DNA from 3 places in the Pseudomonas benzopyrenica genome. Region 1 is predicted to be linked to each of the others. Evidence: riboswitches for the same ligand, from Rfam matches in the RefSeq annotation. Region 1 holds a riboswitch; each other region holds the start of a gene.
What was found. A riboswitch is a leader RNA that binds a small molecule or an ion and turns the genes downstream of it on or off. The one in region 1 is predicted to bind cobalamin.
Positions count from the first base shown of each region.

Region 2: another riboswitch for cobalamin. It lies ahead of cobO (cob(I)yrinic acid a,c-diamide adenosyltransferase); the one in region 1 lies ahead of V6W80_RS21070 (ABC transporter substrate-binding protein).
Region 3: another riboswitch for cobalamin. It lies ahead of cobW (cobalamin biosynthesis protein CobW); the one in region 1 lies ahead of V6W80_RS21070 (ABC transporter substrate-binding protein).

Region 1 covers NZ_CP145723.1:4,449,427-4,455,275, reverse strand. The annotation lists gene cobJ (precorrin-3B C(17)-methyltransferase) at 1-1,568, shown strand, start outside; cobalamin riboswitch at 1,575-1,721, shown strand; gene V6W80_RS21070 (ABC transporter substrate-binding protein) at 1,753-2,769, shown strand; gene V6W80_RS21065 (FecCD family ABC transporter permease) at 2,766-3,800, shown strand; gene V6W80_RS21060 (ABC transporter ATP-binding protein) at 3,797-4,561, shown strand; gene V6W80_RS21055 (DUF962 domain-containing protein) at 4,546-5,064, opposite strand; gene V6W80_RS21050 (IclR family transcriptional regulator domain-containing protein) at 5,208-5,849, shown strand, end outside.
Region 2 covers NZ_CP145723.1:1,561,275-1,567,123, forward strand. The annotation lists gene V6W80_RS07155 (LacI family DNA-binding transcriptional regulator) at 1-183, shown strand, start outside; gene V6W80_RS07160 (2-hydroxyacid dehydrogenase) at 274-1,251, shown strand; gene V6W80_RS07165 (mandelate racemase/muconate lactonizing enzyme family protein) at 1,262-2,461, shown strand; gene V6W80_RS07170 (four-helix bundle copper-binding protein) at 2,467-2,796, opposite strand; cobalamin riboswitch at 2,892-3,088, shown strand; gene cobO (cob(I)yrinic acid a,c-diamide adenosyltransferase) at 3,186-3,812, shown strand; gene V6W80_RS07180 (cobyrinate a,c-diamide synthase) at 3,806-5,104, shown strand; gene bluB (5,6-dimethylbenzimidazole synthase) at 5,101-5,751, shown strand; gene cbiB (adenosylcobinamide-phosphate synthase CbiB) at 5,748-5,849, shown strand, end outside.
Region 3 covers NZ_CP145723.1:2,546,371-2,552,219, forward strand. The annotation lists gene cobN (cobaltochelatase subunit CobN) at 1-2,184, opposite strand, end outside; gene cobW (cobalamin biosynthesis protein CobW) at 2,191-3,243, opposite strand; cobalamin riboswitch at 3,346-3,577, opposite strand; cobalamin riboswitch at 3,636-3,973, shown strand; gene V6W80_RS12090 (CbtB domain-containing protein) at 4,060-4,251, shown strand; gene V6W80_RS12095 (CbtA family protein) at 4,264-4,941, shown strand; gene V6W80_RS12100 (cobalamin biosynthesis protein) at 4,941-5,315, shown strand; gene V6W80_RS12105 (segregation and condensation protein A) at 5,306-5,849, opposite strand, start outside.

The sequences.
Region 1 (5,849 bases):
CCGGGCGGGTCGAGGGCGATGTCAGCTACAACGCCTTCGGCGACCACCTGCGTGACCTCTATCGCCAGCAGCGGCCCTTGGTGGTGCTCTGCGCCGCCGGTATCGTCATCCGCACCCTGGCGTCCTTGCTGGATGACAAGACCGCCGAGCCGCCGGTGCTGGCGGTGGCCGAAGACGGCAGCGCCGTGGTGCCGCTGTTGGGCGGTCTGGCCGGTGCCAACCGTCTGGCTCGCCAGCTGGGTACCTTGCTGGACGTGGCCCCGGCCATCACCACCAGTGGCGAACTGAGATTCGGCACCTGCCTGCTCGATCCACCGGCCGGCTATGCCCTGGCCGACGTCGACGTGGCCAAGCATCGGGTGGCCGATCTGCTGGCCGGCGCCCCGGTACGCATCGAGGGCGAGGCGCCCTGGCTGGATGAGGTACCCCTGGCTCGCGATCCCGAGGCGCGGCAGCGCATCCTGGTCTCGCCCATGACCAGCGCCGACGACCATACCCTGCTGATCCATCCCCGCGCCGTGCTGGTGGCGGTACGCGCCGATGCCACCGCTGCCGCCGTCACCGAACTGCTTGCCAGCACCGGCTATGCGCCATGTGCCGTGGCAGTGCTGCTGGCGCGGGCGGAAGACATGGCCGTGCCCGGCCTGGCCGAGCTGAGCCAGGCACTGGATGTGCCGTTGAGATTCGTCGACGCCAACACGCCGGACTTCGCCCTGACGACGGTGGAACGGGCCCAGGAGCGGGGCATCGCCCTGCACCTGCATGACCGGCCCCTGGACGCCGAGGACCTCGGCCAGCACCGCGGACGCCTCAGCGTGGTGGGCCTCGGCCCGGGTGCGGCCGAGCTCATGGCACCCGTAGTGCGCCGCGCTCTGGACGAGGCCCAGGACGTGCTCGGCTACGCGACCTACGTGCAGATGGCCGGCCCCTTGCGTCCGGACCAGCTGGCCCATGCCAGCGACAACCGTGAAGAATTGCAGCGTGCCCGCCATGCCTTCGAGCTGGCTGCCAGCGGTCGTCAGGTGGTCATGGTGTCGTCCGGCGATCCGGGGGTCTTCGCCATGGCCGCCGCGGTGCTGGAGGTACTGGAAGGCGCCGATGATCCGCGCTGGGCGGCGGTCGAGCTGGAGATCCTGCCGGGCATCACCGCGGCCATGGCCAGCGCCGCCCTGGCCGGGGCGCCCCTGGGCCACGACTTCTGCCTGATCTCTTTGTCCGACAACCTCAAGCCCTGGGCGGTGATCGAGCAGCGCCTGCGCCAGGCCGCAGCAGCGGACCTGGCCATGGCCTTCTACAACCCCATCTCCAAGGCCCGCCCGCACCAGTTGGAGCGGGCGCTGGACGTCTTGCGCAGCTGCCGTCCGGCGAACACCCCGGTGATCCTCGGTCGCGATGTCGGCCGTCCGGGTGGCGGTCTCGAATACACCAGCCTCGGCGCCCTGCGCAGCGACATGGTGGATTCGCGCACCCTGGTGATCCTCGGCTCCAGCCATACCCGGCGCTTTCCGCGGGCCGATGGCGGCGAGTGGGTCTATACGCCGCGCTGGTATGATCCGGAATTGTTATAAAGTAACATTTAATGCTTGAATCCTGGTCGCCGCTGGCCCACCCTCGGCGACCTTCCTGTTCCCTGGCGGGAAGCCGGTGAGAGTCCGGCGCGGTCGCGCCACTGTGAGCTTCGTAAGAAGCGAGCCAGACCTCGCCAGGGGATACCCATCATCCACAAGGGACGCGTCATCCCAAGGAGAGTCCATGCTTCGCCGTCTTTCACCGCTGCTCGCCGCCGGCCTGCTATCTGTTTCCGCCCTTAGCGCCCAGGCTGCCACGACCTATCCGCTGACCATCCACAACTGCGGTCGCGACCTGGTCTTCGAGCGTGCGCCCCAACGGCTGGTCAGTCTGGGTCAGGCCAGTACCGAGTTGCTCTTGCGCCTGGGCGTGGGCGCGCGCCTGGTGGGTACCGGGGTCTGGTTCGGCGGCCTGCCGAAGGACCTGCAGGAGGAGGGCAAGGGCATTCCGCGCCTGGCCGACAACGCCCCCAGCTTCGAAGCCGTGGTCGGCACCCGGCCGGACCTGGTGGCGGCGCAGTACACCTATCACGTCGGCCCGGGCGGCGAGGTGGCGGACTTCCCGCGCTTCGCTAAGCTGGGCATCGCCGCCTATGTGGCGCCCAGCGATTGCGAAGGCAAGGCAGTGACCGCCGATTCCAACAGCGACGGCAGCCGCAGCGCGCCCTTCGACATGCAGCTGGTGACCCGCGAGGCCCAGGAGCTGGCGGCCATTCTCGATGTGCAGCCGGCCGGCAAGCAGTTGGTCGCCGAGCTGGACCGCCGCATCGCCGCCGCTGGGGAGCAGGCCAAGGCTGCCGGGGTCCAGGGGCGTTCGGTGCTGTTCTGGTTCTCCAGCCCGCGCCTGGAAGGCGATCCCTGGGTGGCCGGCAACCTCGGCGCACCGGCCTGGATCGCCCGCGCCCTGGGCCTGCGCAACGTGGTCGACAGCGCTGAGGAATGGCCGGCGGTGAGCTGGGAACGCATCGCCAGTCTGGACCCTGACTATATCGTGGTGGCGCGCATGGACCGCCGTCTCTATCCCGCCGATGACGTCGACAAGAAGCTGGCCTTCCTGCGCAGCGATCCCCTGACCCGCGAATTGCGCGCGGTGCGCGAGAACCACCTGCTGGTGGTGGACGCCCCGACCCTCAATCCCTCGCTGCGGGTGGTGGACAGCGTCGAGACCCTGGCCGCCGATCTGGCCAAGCCGCAACCATGAGCCTGCCCCTGGCAGCCGAGGGGGCCCGGCCCTGGCGCTGGCTGCTGGGCCTGACCGCCGTGCTGGCGCTGGCGGCGAGCGTGGTGCTGGCGGCCTCCTTCGGCGAGATGCCCATCGCCCCGCTGACCAGTCTGCAGGCCATCGCCAACGGCCTGGGCCTGGGGCCCTATCCGGTGGAGCGCATCGTCCAGGGCATCGTCTGGGAATACCGCCTTAGTCGCGCCCTGGTCGCCGCCTGCTGCGGTGCGGGCCTGGCGGTCTCCGGCGCCATCCTCCAGGCGTTGCTGCGCAACGCCCTGGCTGAACCCTATGTGCTGGGGCTGTCGGCCGGCGCCTCCACCGGTGCGGTGCTGGTGATGCTGTTGGGCGTCGGCGGCGGGGTGCTCGGGGTCTCGCTCGGCGCCTTTCTCGGCGCCGTGCTGGCCTTCGCCGTGGTGCTGCCCTTTCTGGGCAGTGGCGGCAGCACCCGCATCATCCTCGCCGGGGTGGCCGCCTCCCAGCTGTTCAATGCCCTGACCGCCTACATCGTCGCCACCGCGGCCAACGCCGAGCAGGCGCGCAGCGTGATGTTCTGGCTGCTCGGCAGCCTGGCCGGGGTGCGCTGGCCGGACGTCTGGCTAGCCGCCGGGGTGGTGCTCGCTGGTCTGCTGGTGTGCCTGGCCTGCGCCCGGGCGCTGGACGCCTTTGCCTTTGGCGAGGACGCCGCCGCCAGCCTGGGCGTGGCGGTGGGGCCGCTGCGCCTGCTGCTGCTGGCGGTCACCGGCCTGATCACCGCCTGCCTGGTCAGCCTGGTGGGCGCGGTGGGCTTCGTCGGCCTGGTGATCCCCCATGTGGCGCGCTTCCTGGTCGGCCCCGGGCATGGCCGGCTGCTGCCCACCTGCGCGCTGATCGGCGCGCTGTTCATGGTGCTGGCCGACATCGTCGCCCGCACCCTGGTGGCCAAGCAGACCCTGCCCATCGGCGTGGTCACCGCCCTGGTCGGCGCGCCGGCCTTCGCCTTCATCCTCTACCGCGCGCGGGAGGTCCGATGAGCCTCGCCGCGCGGGACGTGGCCTGGAGCGCCGGTGGCCAGCCGATCCTCGCCGGGGTGACCCTCGCGGTGCCGCCCGGCGGGGTGCTCGGACTGCTCGGCCCCAATGGCTCGGGCAAGTCCAGCCTGCTGCGGCTGCTGGCCGGGCTGCGCCGGCCGGAGGAGGGTGGGGTCAGTCTCGACGCGACGCCGCTGGCCGAGCTGCGCCGCCGCGACCTGGCGCGCCGGGTCGCCCTGGTGGAGCAGCAGGCCGGTACCGAGGCCGATCTCTCGGTGGCCGAGGTGGTGCGCCTGGGGCGCACGCCCCATCGTGGCCTGCTCGATGCCTGGAGCGCGCGCGACGCCGAGGTCTGCCAGCGCGCCCTGGCCCAGGTCGGTCTGGTCGACAAGGCGGCACGGCGCTGGCACAGCCTCTCCGGCGGCGAGCGCCAGCGCGCCCAGATCGCCCGCGCCCTGGCCCAGGAGCCCAGCGAACTGCTGCTGGACGAACCCACCAACCACCTCGATATCCAGCACCAGCTGGAGATCCTCGACCTGGTCCGCCGCCTGCCGGCGACCTGCGTGCTGGCCATCCACGATCTCAACCTGGCCGCGCTGTTCTGCGATCGGCTGGCGGTGCTGCGCGACGGCCGCCTGGTCGCCGAAGGCGGCCCGGGCGAGGTGCTGACGGCCGAGTTGATCCAGCAGGTCTGGGGGGTGAGGGCGCAGGTGACGCTGGACGGTCCCGACGGTCGGCCGTCGATCCGCTATCGGCTGGGCTGACGGCGCCGTACCGGGCCGGCCCGTTCTTCGATCGCCTGCCTGAGCTGCTGGCGACCGCCCAGCCAGAAGACGGCTTCGGTGGCGATGAACAGCGGGCCGATGGCCAGGCCGGCCAGGTCGTCGAGAAAGGCCGGCTTGCGCCCCTCGTAGTGGTGACCGACGAACTGGATGGCCCAGCCGACCAGGAAAAGACCCAGTCCCCAGGCCAGCCAGACGCCCGTGGTCTGGGCCGCCAGCGCGGCGCCCAGCCAGAGGGCGAGCGCGAGCAGGACGCTCATCAGCAGCCCCAGCGGCCGATCCAGGCGCAGGTAGAAGACCGCCACCGCCCCGGCCACCGGTACCGCGGGCGACAGCGGCCAGCCGGCCAGGCTGAAAACCGGTCGCGACAGCAGGATGGCCACCGCCAGCACGATCAGCAGGATGCCGGGAAAGTGGCTGGCGATGTTGCGCGGATCGCGGTGGTAGCTCGCGTAATGGCTGAGATGATCTTCCAGGGTCTTCATCGGCAGGCATCCAGGCGGCTGGGCGGGAAGCCTCAGCATGCACCGGGAAGACCCTGCGCGTCAGCGGGCACCAGGAGAAATGCGATTGCGATAATCGCCCCCTCGCTCGATAATCGATCAAAAGCCTGCCGAGGACCGGTCCGATGGACGATAACCGCACCGCTCACGCCACGGGCCTGCCGCCACTGGCCGCGCCGCCCATCATCGCCTCGCCGGCCAAGCGCATCGAAGCCTTCACCGGCGACCCCAACTTCATGACCTCCCTGGCCCGCGGCCTGGCGGTCATCCATGCCTTCCAGGAGCGCAAGCGCCAGCTGACCATCGCCCAGATCAGCCATCGCACCGAGATCCCGCGCGCCGCGGTGCGCCGCTGCCTGCATACCCTGATGAAGCTGGGCTACGTCACCACCGACGGCCGCACCTACTCGCTGCTGCCCAAGGTGCTGACCCTGGGGCACGCCTACCTGTCGTCCACGCCGCTGGCGGTCACCGCCCAGCCGGTGCTCGATCGCTTGAGCGAGCAACTGCACGAGGCCTGCTCCATGGCCACCCTGGAAGGCGACGAGATCCTCTACATCGCCCGCTCGGCGACGCCGCAGCGATTGATCTCGGTGGACCTCAGCGTCGGCAGCCGGCTGCCGGCCTATTGCACCTCCATGGGCCGCATCCTGCTCGCCGCCCTGGACGATGCCGCGCTGCACGACTACCTGGAACACGCCGACCTGCAGGCCAAGACCAGCCGCACCCTCTATCAGCCGCCAGCGCTCATCGAGTGCCTGGGCCAG
Region 2 (5,849 bases), 2.2 Mb from region 1:
ATCGGTTTCGGCGACATGGCTTTCGCGGCCCATACCCTGCCTGCCTTGACCACGATACGGGTGGATGCCACGGCCTTGGGGCACACGGCGGCGGAATTGTTGCTGGCCCGTCTGGCGGGTAGTGATGGAGAGCCGCAGCAGCGCGACCTGGGTGTCGAGTGGGTCGAGCGCGCTAGCGCCTAAGGACAGGCGGCGGTTGTCAGACGACTTCCTGGGCGCTAGGGTAACAAAAATGGTAGCGGTACCATTTTCGCTCAGCAGGGGAGGAGCCGGATGAAGATCGTAATGATTGGCGAAGCCGCCACGCACCAGGAGACGCTCGCCAGGGACCTGACCAGCCCGGCCACCTTTATTACCTTGCCGCGGGAAGCCCACGCATCAGCCGCCTGGGACGAGCGAATCGAGGGCGCCGATGTTCTGGTCGCCATGCGTCTGCAGCGTTCAACGCAGGCACCCAGGGTACGGCTGCTGCAGGTACCTGGCGCTGGTCTCGATGGCATCGATTTCAGGGTGCTGGCAGCGGACTGCCGCGTCTGCAACGTCTTCGAGCACGAGATTCCCATGGCCGAATACGCCCTGGCCTGCCTGCTGGATCATGAGGTGCGCCTGGGTGAGGCCCAGGCGGCCTTCGCCAGCGAGCGCTGGACCAATGCCTATCTGGGACGCCAGCCGCGCGGTGAGTTGCAGGGCAGGACCCTGGCGATCCTGGGCTTTGGCAGGATAGGCCAGGCAGTGGCGCAGCGGGCGCGGGCCTTCGGCATGCGCATCCTGGCCATCACCCGTAGTGCCCGCGACGGCCAGGTGCCTTCTGGGGCCGATGCCGCCCTTGCGCCCGAGGCGCTGAACGAGGCCCTGGGCCTGGCCGATTACGTGGTGCTGGCCTGTCCGCTGGACGAGACCACCCGGGGCTGCTTCGGCGCTGCCCAATTCGCCGCCATGCGGCCGGAGGCCGTGCTGCTGAACCTGGCACGAGCGGCGGTGGTGGAAGAAGACGCCCTCTATCAGGCGCTCGCCGACCGGCGCATCGCCAAGGCGTACCTGGACGTCTGGTACCGCTACCCTAATGGCGAAGGCGATCTCGTGGCACCCGCACGGCATCGCTTCGAAGAACTGCCCAATGCCGTCTGCACGCCGCATGTCTCGGGTTGGACCCATGGGCTGTTCGCGCGCCGCTATGCCTTCATCGCCGCCAACATCGAACGCCTGCGGCGAGGCGAAACGCTGCTCAACCAGGTCCACGGACCGCGCTAGAGGAGGCGCCATGCGCATCACTCGTATCGAAACCACCAGGCTCACGCAATTGCCCAATCTGCTCTGGGTGGAGATCCACACCGACAGCGGCCTGATTGGCCTGGGTGAGACCTTTCGTGGCGCCGAAGCGGTGGAGGCGCAGATCCACTCGCTTTGCGCGCCGCTGCTGCTGGGTCGCGATCCCCTACAGATCGAAGCCCACAGCCGGGCGCTGCTGCGTGGCTATCTGGGCTTCAACGGCAGCGGCGTGGAAACCCGAGCGGCTTCGGCGCTGGACATCGCTCTCTGGGACCTGTTCGGCCAGGCTATGGGCGTGCCCATCCATCAGCTGCTGGGTGGCCAGGTCCACGAGCGGATGCGCGCCTATAACACCTGCGCCAGTCCCAACTTCAATACCGGTGGTGAGCAGCGCCGGTTGATCGCCAAGGGCGAGGCCCGCGTGGCCGGGCGCTACGACGATCAGGTGGCGGCGGTGGAAAACCCCGGTGAACTGGCCCAGAGTCTGGTGGACGAAGGGTTTGCCGCCATGAAGATCTGGCCCTTCGATGCCTTCGCCCTGGCCAGTGGCGGTCAGTATCTGTCCAGCACCGATTTGCGCCAGGGTCTGGAGCCCTTCGCGCGCATCCGGGAGGCGGTCGGCGATGGCATCGAGGTGATGTGCGAATTCCATTCCTTGTGGAATCCAACCTGCGCCCTGCAGATCGCCCGAGCACTCAAGGAGTACAACATCTTCTGGGCGGAAGATCCGATCAAGATGGATCACGTTCAGGGGTTGGCGGATTTCCGGCGGCTGGCGGGCATTCCGGTCTGCGGCAGCGAGACCCTGGCGATGCGCGGTGCCTTCCGCGATCTGCTGGCGGCCGATGCGCTGGACTATGTGATGGTGGATCTGTCCTGGTGCGGAGGGCTGAGCGAGGCGCGCAAGATCGCCACCTTGGCCGAGGCCTATCAGAAGCCCATCGCCCCGCACGACTGCACCGGACCGGTGGTGCTGATGGCCTCGCTGCATCTGGGGTTGGCCTCAGCCAATGCCATCTTTCAGGAAGTGGTGCGAGCCTATCTGGCGGGCTTCTATCGTGAGCTGGTCACCGAGCTGCCGGTACTGGAGCAGGGCTGGCTGCTACCGCCAACCGCACCGGGCCTGGGCACCGCCCTGCATCCGGCGCTGCGTCAGCGGCCGGACCGGATCGGGCGGGTATCAGCGCGGTAAGGGGTTCAGGCGGCCATGGCCGCGCAGGCATCGGCGCAGGCTTCACAGGCCCGAGCGCAGGCCTGGCAGTGATCGGCCTTGTGCTTGCCACATTCGGCGGCGCAGGCACGGCAGGTGGCCAGGCACAGGGCGCAGGCTTCGGCGACGCGATCGCTGTCGCGCTGCATGAAGGTGGCGGCCAGGCGACAGGCGTCGGCGCAATCGCGATCCAGGCGGACGCAGTCGCGCATCATGTCCAGATTGGCTTCGCCCAGGCAGGCGCTGGCGCAGGTTTCGCAGGCGGCGGCGCAGTCGAGGCAGGCCTTGATGCAGGCGGCGAGGGTGGCATCGTTCATCCGGTAGCTCCTGGCGGTGGGTGCTTAGGGTGGACCCGTCCGCTCGACGCCGAGTTCGGGCGGTGCCATCGATTGACGCTCTCCCGGCTAGTCCGTACCCTGCGCCCTTGCACGTGGTGCCCCGCCTGGAGCGGGGTGAAACAGGGAAGCCGGTCGAGCCGGCGCTGCCCCCGCAACGGTAGTTGAGCAGTAGCTGCGCGATGCCCACTGGCCCTGGCCGGGAAGGGGCGCGGCGGATGCCACCAGGCATCGGCTCACCAGCCCGGAGACCGGCCACGCTTGCGCTCATCTCGGCGATGCGGAGGGCTTCGCGCGGCGTCGCCATCTGCCTTGCGCGGGTGGCGTCTCTGCCCGTTTCTCCGCCGCGCCCGCACCTGGAGAACCGCCCCATGACCGACACCCCCGATTCGACCAGCCCCGAGCGCGACGAACGCCACCGCGCGCGCATGGTGCGCAAGAAGGCGGTGATCGACGCCCGTATCGCCGACGCCCAGGACGAGCGTGGCCTGCTGCTGGTGCATACCGGCATCGGCAAGGGCAAGAGCAGCTCCGCCTTCGGCATGGCGGCGCGCGCCCTCGGCCATGGCATGCAGGTGGGCGTGGTGCAGTTCATCAAGGGCCGTCGCGACACCGGCGAGCAACTCTTCTTCAAGCGCTTCCCCGACGAGGTGCGTTACCACGTCATGGGCGAGGGCTTCACCTGGGACACCCAGGACCGCGCCCGCGACCTGCAGTCGGCTGCCGCCGCCTGGGCGGTGGCGGTGGAGCTCCTGCGCGATCCAGCCATCGGCCTGGTACTGCTGGATGAACTCAACATCGCCTTCAAGCACGGCTATCTGGACGTCGATCAGGTGCTGGCCGATCTGGCTGGACGTCCGGCGCACCAGCACGTGGTGGTGACCGGCCGCGGCGCCCCGCCGGCGCTGATCGAGGCCGCCGACACCGTGACCGACATGAGTCTGGTCAAGCATGCCTTCCAGTCCGGCGTGCGCGCTCAGCAGGGCATCGAATGGTAAGGGATACGCGACACTGCCCGGCGCTGCTGATCGCCGCTCCGGCCTCCGGGCAGGGCAAGACCAGCGTCACCGCCGCCCTGGCCCGGCTGCATGCCCGCCAGGGGCGACGGGTGCGGGTGTTCAAGTGCGGTCCGGACTTTCTCGATCCGATGATCCTGGCCCGCGCCAGCGGCGCGCCGGTCTACCAGCTCGATCTGTGGATGATCGGCGAGGCCGAGAGCCGGCGCCTGCTGTGGGAAGCGGCGGCGGAGGCGGACCTCATCCTCATCGAAGGCGTCATGGGGCTGTTCGACGGGCAGCCGTCGGCGGCGGACCTGGCCGAGCGCTTCGGCGTACCGGTGCTGGGAGTGATCGACGCCGCGGGCCTGGCGCAGACCTTTGGTGCCCTGGCCTATGGCCTGGCCCACTATCGGCCGAGCCTGCCCTTCGCCGGGGTGCTGGCCAATCGCAGTGGCAGTCCGCGGCAGACCCAGTTGATCCGCGGCAGCCTGCCGGCGGGCATGACCTTCTTCGGTAGCCTGCCGCGCGATGCCGGCATCGAGTTGCCCAGTCGTCACCTGGGGCTGATCCAGGCTGACGAGGTTACCGACTTGGATCGCCGTCTGGACATGGCGGCCGACGCCCTGGGTGCCAGTTCCGACATCGAATTGCCGCCGCCGGTGGCCTTCGCCGAGCCGGAACCGGCCGTGGTCGAGCCGCTGCTGGCGGGGGTGCGCATCGGCGTGGCCCGCGATGCGGCCCTGGCCTTCATCTACCAGGCCAATCTGGATCTGCTGCGCAGCCTCGGTGCCGAACTCCAGTTCTTCTCCGTGCTCGCCGACCCGGCGCTGCCGGAGGTGGACAGCCTCTATCTGCCCGGCGGCTATCCCGAGCTGCACCTGCAGACGTTGTCCAACAATCTGGGCATGCGCGCGGCCATCCGCGCCCATCACGCCGCCGGCAAGCCGATCCTCGCCGAGTGCGGCGGCATGCTCTATCTGCTCGACGAACTCACCGACAAGGCCGGCGAATCCGCCAGCCTGCTCGGGCTGCTGCCCGGCAGCGCGCGAATGCAGGCGCGCCTGACGGCGCTGGCGCTGCAATCGGTGGAATTCGAGCAGGGCACCTTGCGCGGCCACACCTATCACCACTCCGCCCTGGAGTCGCCCGAGGCGCCCTGGGCGCGCGGGTTGTGTCCCAATGGCAAGGCGGTCGCCGAGGCGGTCTACCGCGACGGTCGCCTCACCGCCAGCTATATTCACTTCTACATGCCGTCGGCACCCGCCGCGGCCGCCGCGATGCTCAAGCCGTGACCACGACCCCCTATACCCCCGCCGAACAAGCCGCCGTCTACCGAGCCATCGCCGAGCGCCGCGACATGCGCCATTTCTGCGGTGGCGAGGTACCTCCCGAACAACTGGCCCGGCTGCTGGGTGCTGCGCACCAGGCCCCCAGTGTCGGGTTGATGCAACCCTGGCGCTTCCTGCGCATCAGCGATCCAGCCCTGCGCCAGCGCCTGCACGAGCTGGTGGAGGAAGAACGTTGCGCCACCGCCGAAGCGCTCGGCGAGCGCAGCGACGACTTCATGAAGCTCAAGGTACAGGGCATTCTCGATTGCGCCGAGGTGCTGGTGGCGGCCCTCATGGACGGCCGCGACGCCCATGTCTTCGGTCGCCGCACCTTGCCGGAAATGGACCTCGCCTCGCTGTCCTGCGCCATCCAGAATCTCTGGCTGGCGGCGCGCTGCGAAGGCCTCGGTATGGGCTGGGTGTCGCTGTTCGAACCGGAAGCCGTGCGCAGGCTGCTGGAGATGCCGGAAGGCGCGCAGCCGGCGGCCATCCTCTGCCTGGGACCGGTGGAAGCCTTCTATCCGCGCCCGATGCTGGAAGAGGAGGGCTGGCGCCAGGGGCGGCCGCTGGAGGAGCTGGTCTTCGAGAATCGCTGGGGCCAGAAGCCATGATGCTGGCCTTCGCGGTCGTCGGCGGCATGCTGCTTGACCTACTGTTCGGCGAACCCCGCCGTGCCCATCCTCTGGTGCTGTTCGGTCGTCTGGCCGAC
Region 3 (5,849 bases), 1.9 Mb from region 1:
CAGCGCCCGCAGGAGACTGGCATTCCCGCCCTGGGCATCGCCCCGGGGGATGCGCAGCAGGGCGACCAGAGTATCCCGCCGCAGCTGCCCGGTGGGCGACTCGCCGAACACATGGAGGCCGTCGCGGATCTGGGATTCCTTGAGATCGCAGAGATAGGCGTCCAGTTGCGGCAGCCAGCTGTCCGGGTCCTCGGTGATCACCAGCCCCAGTTCGCGATCCAGGGCCGTTTCGCGCACCAGCTGCAGGATCTCGCCGCGCAATTCGGTGGCGCGTCGCAGGTCCAGCAGGCTGGCGTCATAGTATTCGTCGGCCAGGCGCTCCAGGTCGCGCAGCGGCCCGTAGCTTTCGGCGCGGGTCAGCGGCGGCATCAAATGGTCGATGATCACCGCCTGGGTGCGCCGCTTGGCCTGGGCACCCTCGCCCGGGTCGTTGACGATGAAGGGATAGACGTTGGGCAGCGGTCCGAGGATGGCGTCCGGCCAACACTCCGCCGACAGCCCGACGCCCTTGCCCGGCAGCCACTCCAGATTGCCGTGCTTGCCCAGATGCACCACCGCCTGGGCGCCATAGGCCTCGCGCAGCCAGAAATAGAAGGCCAGGTAGCCATGGGGCGGCACCAGCGAGGGGTCGTGGTAGACCGCCGCCGGATCGACGTCATAGCCGCGCGCCGGCTGGATACCGACGAAGGTCAGGCCAAAGCGCACCCCGGCTACCATGAGCCGACCGCGCCGATGCATGGGATCGGCCTCGGGCCCGCCCCAGCGCTCGGTCACCGCTTGCTGCAGGCTGAGGGGCAACTGGGCGAATAGCGACTGGTAGTCCTGCAGCGCCAGACTCTGCAGGGCCGGGCGCAGATCGCGCAGGGCGCTGTCGTTGGTCACCCCACCGAGCAGCCGCTCGATCAGGGCGGTACCGCTTTCAGGCAGATTGGCCACCGGATAGCCGGCCGTCTGCAGCGCCTGCAGCACCTTGAGCGCCGCTGCCGGGGTATCCAGGCCGACGCCATTGCCGATGCGGCCGTCGCGGGTCGGATAGTTGGCCAGGATCAGGGCGATGCGCTTGTCCGCTGCGGGACGCCGCGCCAGTTCGATCCAGCTGCGCGCCAGCCGCGCGACGAAGGCCATGCGCTCGCTATCGGCCTGGTAGTTGACCACGTCGCTCTGGCTGCGCTCGCAGCGCCAGGCCAGGCCCTTGAAACTGATCGGCCGGGTGATGATGCGCCCGTCCAGCTCCGGCAGGGCGATGTGCATGGCCAGGTCGCGGGCCCCCAGACCCTGGGGGTTCTCCTGCCAGCGTTCGCGATTGTCCTGGGCGCAGATGGCCTGGAGTACCGGCACCGGTCGGCGGAACGGCGTGAGATTCGGCCGCTCCGGACTGGACTGGGCGAAGCCGGTGGTATTGAGAATCAGCGCGGTGTCGGTCTCGTCCAGCAGCCGCTCGACTTCCGTCAGGCAGGCCGCCTCCTTGAGGCTGGCCACGGCGATGGGCAGCGGATTCAGCCCCTGGGCCTCGAGTTGCGCGCAGAAAGCGTCGATGAAGGCGGTATTGGCCGACTGCAGATGGGTGCGGTAGAACAGCAGCGCCGCCGTGGGCCAGTCCTGTCGCCAGCGTTGGCGCCAGCCGGCCAGCCCCAGGCCTTCAGGCTGATAGACCGCCACCCGCGGCAACTCCCTCGGTGGCTCGTAAAGGTATCGGGCATCCAGGCATTCGGCGGCCAGGCAGTGCAGGAAATCCCGGGCATTGCCCAGGCCGCCTTGACGGAGGTAGCGCCACAGCCGTTCGGCCAGGTCCGGTGCCACGGTGCCCAGAGCCATCAGCTCAGGGTCAGGGCGATCGCAGCCGGGCACTGCGATCAGGGTCAGCCCCCGCGCGGCCAGCTCGGCGAGGCGTTCCATGCCATAGCGCCAGTAGCCCTGGCCGCCATGCAGGGAGATGAACACCACTCGCGCCTGGCTCAGCACCTCCTCGACGTAGAGGTCCACCGAGGCGTGGTTCTGCAGCTGCATGGGATTGGCCAGGCGCAGGCTGGGATAGCCGGCATCCAGGGTACGAGTCGCCTCGGCCAGCAGGGCCAGATGCGAATCGCCACTGCAGAGCACGACGATCTCACCCGGCGTCTGCGCCAGATGGGCGATGCCGTCGTCCGGGACGAAGCCGCCCGGCTGGGTACGCAGCAGATGCATCTGGCGTCAGGCGACCGCGGCGCGCAACTGGGCGGTGATCGCCGCCTGGTCCAGCTCCTGGCCGATCAGCACCAACTGGGTGCTGCGGGTCTCGCCGGTCTTCCAGGCACGGTCGAAATGCTTGTCGAAGCGGGTACCGACCCCCTGCACCAGCAGTCGCAGCGGCTTGCCGGCAATGGCCGCGAAGCCCTTCACCCGCAGCACGCCATGGCTCTTGACCACCTCGGTCAGCGCCGCCAGCAGGGTCGCTTCCGCCACCTCAGGCAGGTCTACGCCAAAGGAGTCGAATTCATCGTGGTCATGGTCTTCATGACCTTCGAGGTCATGGTGGGTCGGACGGCTGTCGATATGGGCCTCGGATTCGGCTTGCAAGCCCAGCAGCACCGACAGGGGCAGCACGCCACGACTGGCTTCCACCACCTTGACCGCGGACGGCAACTCTTTGCTCACCTCGGCGCGGACCCGGGCCAGGGCCTCGGCGTCCAGGCCATCGGTCTTGTTGAGGATCACCAGGTCGGCACTGGCCAGTTGATCTTCGAACAACTCGTGCAGCGGCGATTCATGGTCCAGGTTGGGGTCCTGGCGGCGCTGGGCATCCACCTGCTCGGGATGGGCGGCGAAGGTGCCGGCCGCCACCGCGGGACTGTCGACCACGGTGATCACCGCGTCCACGGTGCAGGCGTTGCGGATCTCCGGCCACTGGAAGGCCTGCACCAGAGGCTTGGGCAGCGCCAGGCCGCTGGTCTCGATGAGGATGTGGTCGATGTCGCCGCGACGCGCCACCAGCTCCTTCATCACCGGAAAGAATTCTTCCTGCACGGTGCAGCACAGGCAGCCATTGGCCAATTCGAAGACGCGGCCCTGGGCCTCTTCTTCGGTACAGCCGATGCTGCACTGGCGGAGGATCTCGCCATCGATGCCCAGCTCGCCGAATTCGTTGACGATCACCGCGATGCGGCGGCCTTCGGCATGGTCGAGCATGTGCCGCAGCAGGGTGGTCTTGCCGGAACCGAGGAAGCCGGTGACGATGGTGACGGGAGTCTTGGCCAGGGTTTTCATGGGCTGCCCTTAGAAAGAAAGCGAAAAAAGACGGGCAGGCATGCCAGGCGCTCGCGCAGCGGCAAGGCCCTGGTGGCAGCCCGGATCACCCCGCCCGGTTGCGTATGGAAAGCTAGCGAGGCAGGTCTCCTGGCTCACGGCGCCCTACTCCAGCCTTCCCGCGTGAGCAGTGGCCTTAAAGCTTGTTCATCATTTCGCGAGCTAGCGTCAATTATGAACAGGCTCTGTGGAGAGGCTGAAGATGCCGCTTACAGTTGCGGGGGCAGCCGCGGTGTCGCACCGCGTTCCCTTTCAAGCTCTTGCGGACAAGAGCACCTCGAAGCCCGACAGGCTACGAGTGCCCCGCCGGGGTGTCAATCGAACAGGCTTGACCGTCGGACGACCCGCGTGGTCTGCTCGCCCCTGCTTCAGGTGTCGCGACTCCGCCAGGGGTCGCGGTGAAACGGGAAGCCGGTCCAAGTCCGGCACTGCCCCCGCAACGGTAGACGAGCGCAGGATCACGATGCCACCCGGCTGGCAAGCTTGGGGAAGGCGATCCTGGTAGTCGTACGGGAATGCGGTCTTGCGCGAGCTAGCACCTGGCAAAGCGGAACCCTTCAAGGAAGCGCAATTTACCGAGAGTAAATGAGCACTCCGCGAAGGGCTTCAACGCTGCCAGGCCGACGCGCAGCCAAGACCGCACCTTGAGACCCTCGTGAGTCCGGAGACCGGCCTGTCGCTTTCAAGCAACCCGCGGTGGGCGGTCGTGCTGGACGGCGGCCGCCTGCGGTTCGCTGCCTCGGCGCGTCCCTGCCGCTTCGACTCCGAGGCCTTGCCATGACCGCTACCCGCTCGACGACCGCCCTGCCCCAGCCTCATACCCATACCCGCGCCCAACGCCTGACCGCTACGCTGCTCGCCTGCCTGCTCGGCCTGGGCCTGGTGTTCCTGGCCGGTTTCTCCCATGTCGAAGCGCTGCACAACGGTGCCCACGATACCCGCCACAGCGAAGGCTTCCCCTGCCACTAAGAGGAGTACGTCATGTTTCAGCGTATCGCCTTCAGTGCCGGCGTGGCCGGGCTGCTCGCCGCTCTGTTGCTGAGCATCTTGCAAAGCGTCTGGATGACGCCGCTCATCCTCCAGGCGGAAACCTACGAGGTCCAGACCGAAGCCCCGGCCATGGCCGAGCACCAGGATCACGGCGAGGAAGAAGCCTGGGCCCCGGCAGATGGCTGGCCGCGCACCCTGTCGACCTTCGGCGGTAACCTGGTGGTGGCCGTGGGTTTCGGCCTGGTGCTCGCCGGCCTGTTCAACCTGCGCGCGCCGAACCGGACCTACCAGGGCCTGCTGTGGGGGCTGGCCGGCTACGCCACCTTCTGCCTCGCGCCGAGCCTGGGCCTGCCACCGGAGCTACCAGGCACGGCCGCGGCGGACCTCACCCTGCGCCAGGCTTGGTGGATAGGCACCTCGGGCGCTACCGCGGCCGCCCTCGCCCTGCTGGCGTTCGCCCGCCACCCAGGCTTCAAGATCGCCGCTCTGGGCCTGCTGGTCATTCCCCACTTGCTGGGAGCGCCCCAGCCGGTCGCGCATGAGAGCCTGGCACCACAAGAACTGCAACGGCACTTCCAGATCGCCGTGCTGGTGAGCAACCTGCCTTTCTGGCTATTGCTAGGCCTGGCGTGCAGCTGGCTGTTCCGCCGTCAGGAGCCGCAAGGCTGATGGCGCTGGTCCTGGGCCTAGGTTGCCGTCGGGATTGTTCGGTGGAGGAGCTTGCCGAGCTGGCGCAAGAGGTGCTGCAGGAAGCCGGCTGCGACCGTGCCGCCCTGACCGCCTTGGCGACGGTGGCCAGTCGACTCGAAGAACGCGGACTGCGCACCCTCGCCCAACGCTGGCAGCTGCCCTTACAGGGCTTTCCCGCTGAACGCCTGGCGCAAGAACGCGGCATAACCTCAGCCAGTAAGCGGGTGTTGCAGCATGTTGGCAGCTCCAGTGTCGCCGAAGCCGCGGCCCTGGTGGCAGCCGGTGAAGGCGCCCGCCTGTTGGTGAGCAAACGCAAGAGCGCGGCGGCAACGGCAGCCTTGGCCTACGCCTGAGACGCCGCTTGCGCTTCGGCGTCGCTGACCCGGGCGCGGACATGGATGGGGCTGAAGGGCTCGTTCTGTACCAGTTCCACCAGGGCTTCCTTGACCAGCTCGAGGATCGCCATGAAGGTCACCACCACGCCGAGACGCCCCTCATCCAGGGTGAAAAGCGCCACGAAGGGCACGAAGGCGCCATCCTTGAGGCGCTCCAGCACCTGACTCATGCGCTCGCGGGTGGACAGGACCTCGCGGGTCACCTGGTGACTCTCGAACAGATCGGCCCGGCGCAGGACCTCACCCATGGCCAGCAGCAACTCGCCCAGCTCCACCTCGGGCAACAGCTTGCGCGCCCGTGCCTCGGGCGCCGGCAAGGTGGGCACCACGAAGTTGCGGCCCTCCCGCGGCAGATCATCGAGCTCCTCGGCGGCCTTCTTGAAGCGCTCGTACTCCTGCAGGCGGCGGATCAGTTCGGCGCGGGGATCCTCCTCCTCGGCTTCCAGGCCTTCGGCGCGCGGCAACAGCATGCGCGACTTGATCTCCGCCAGC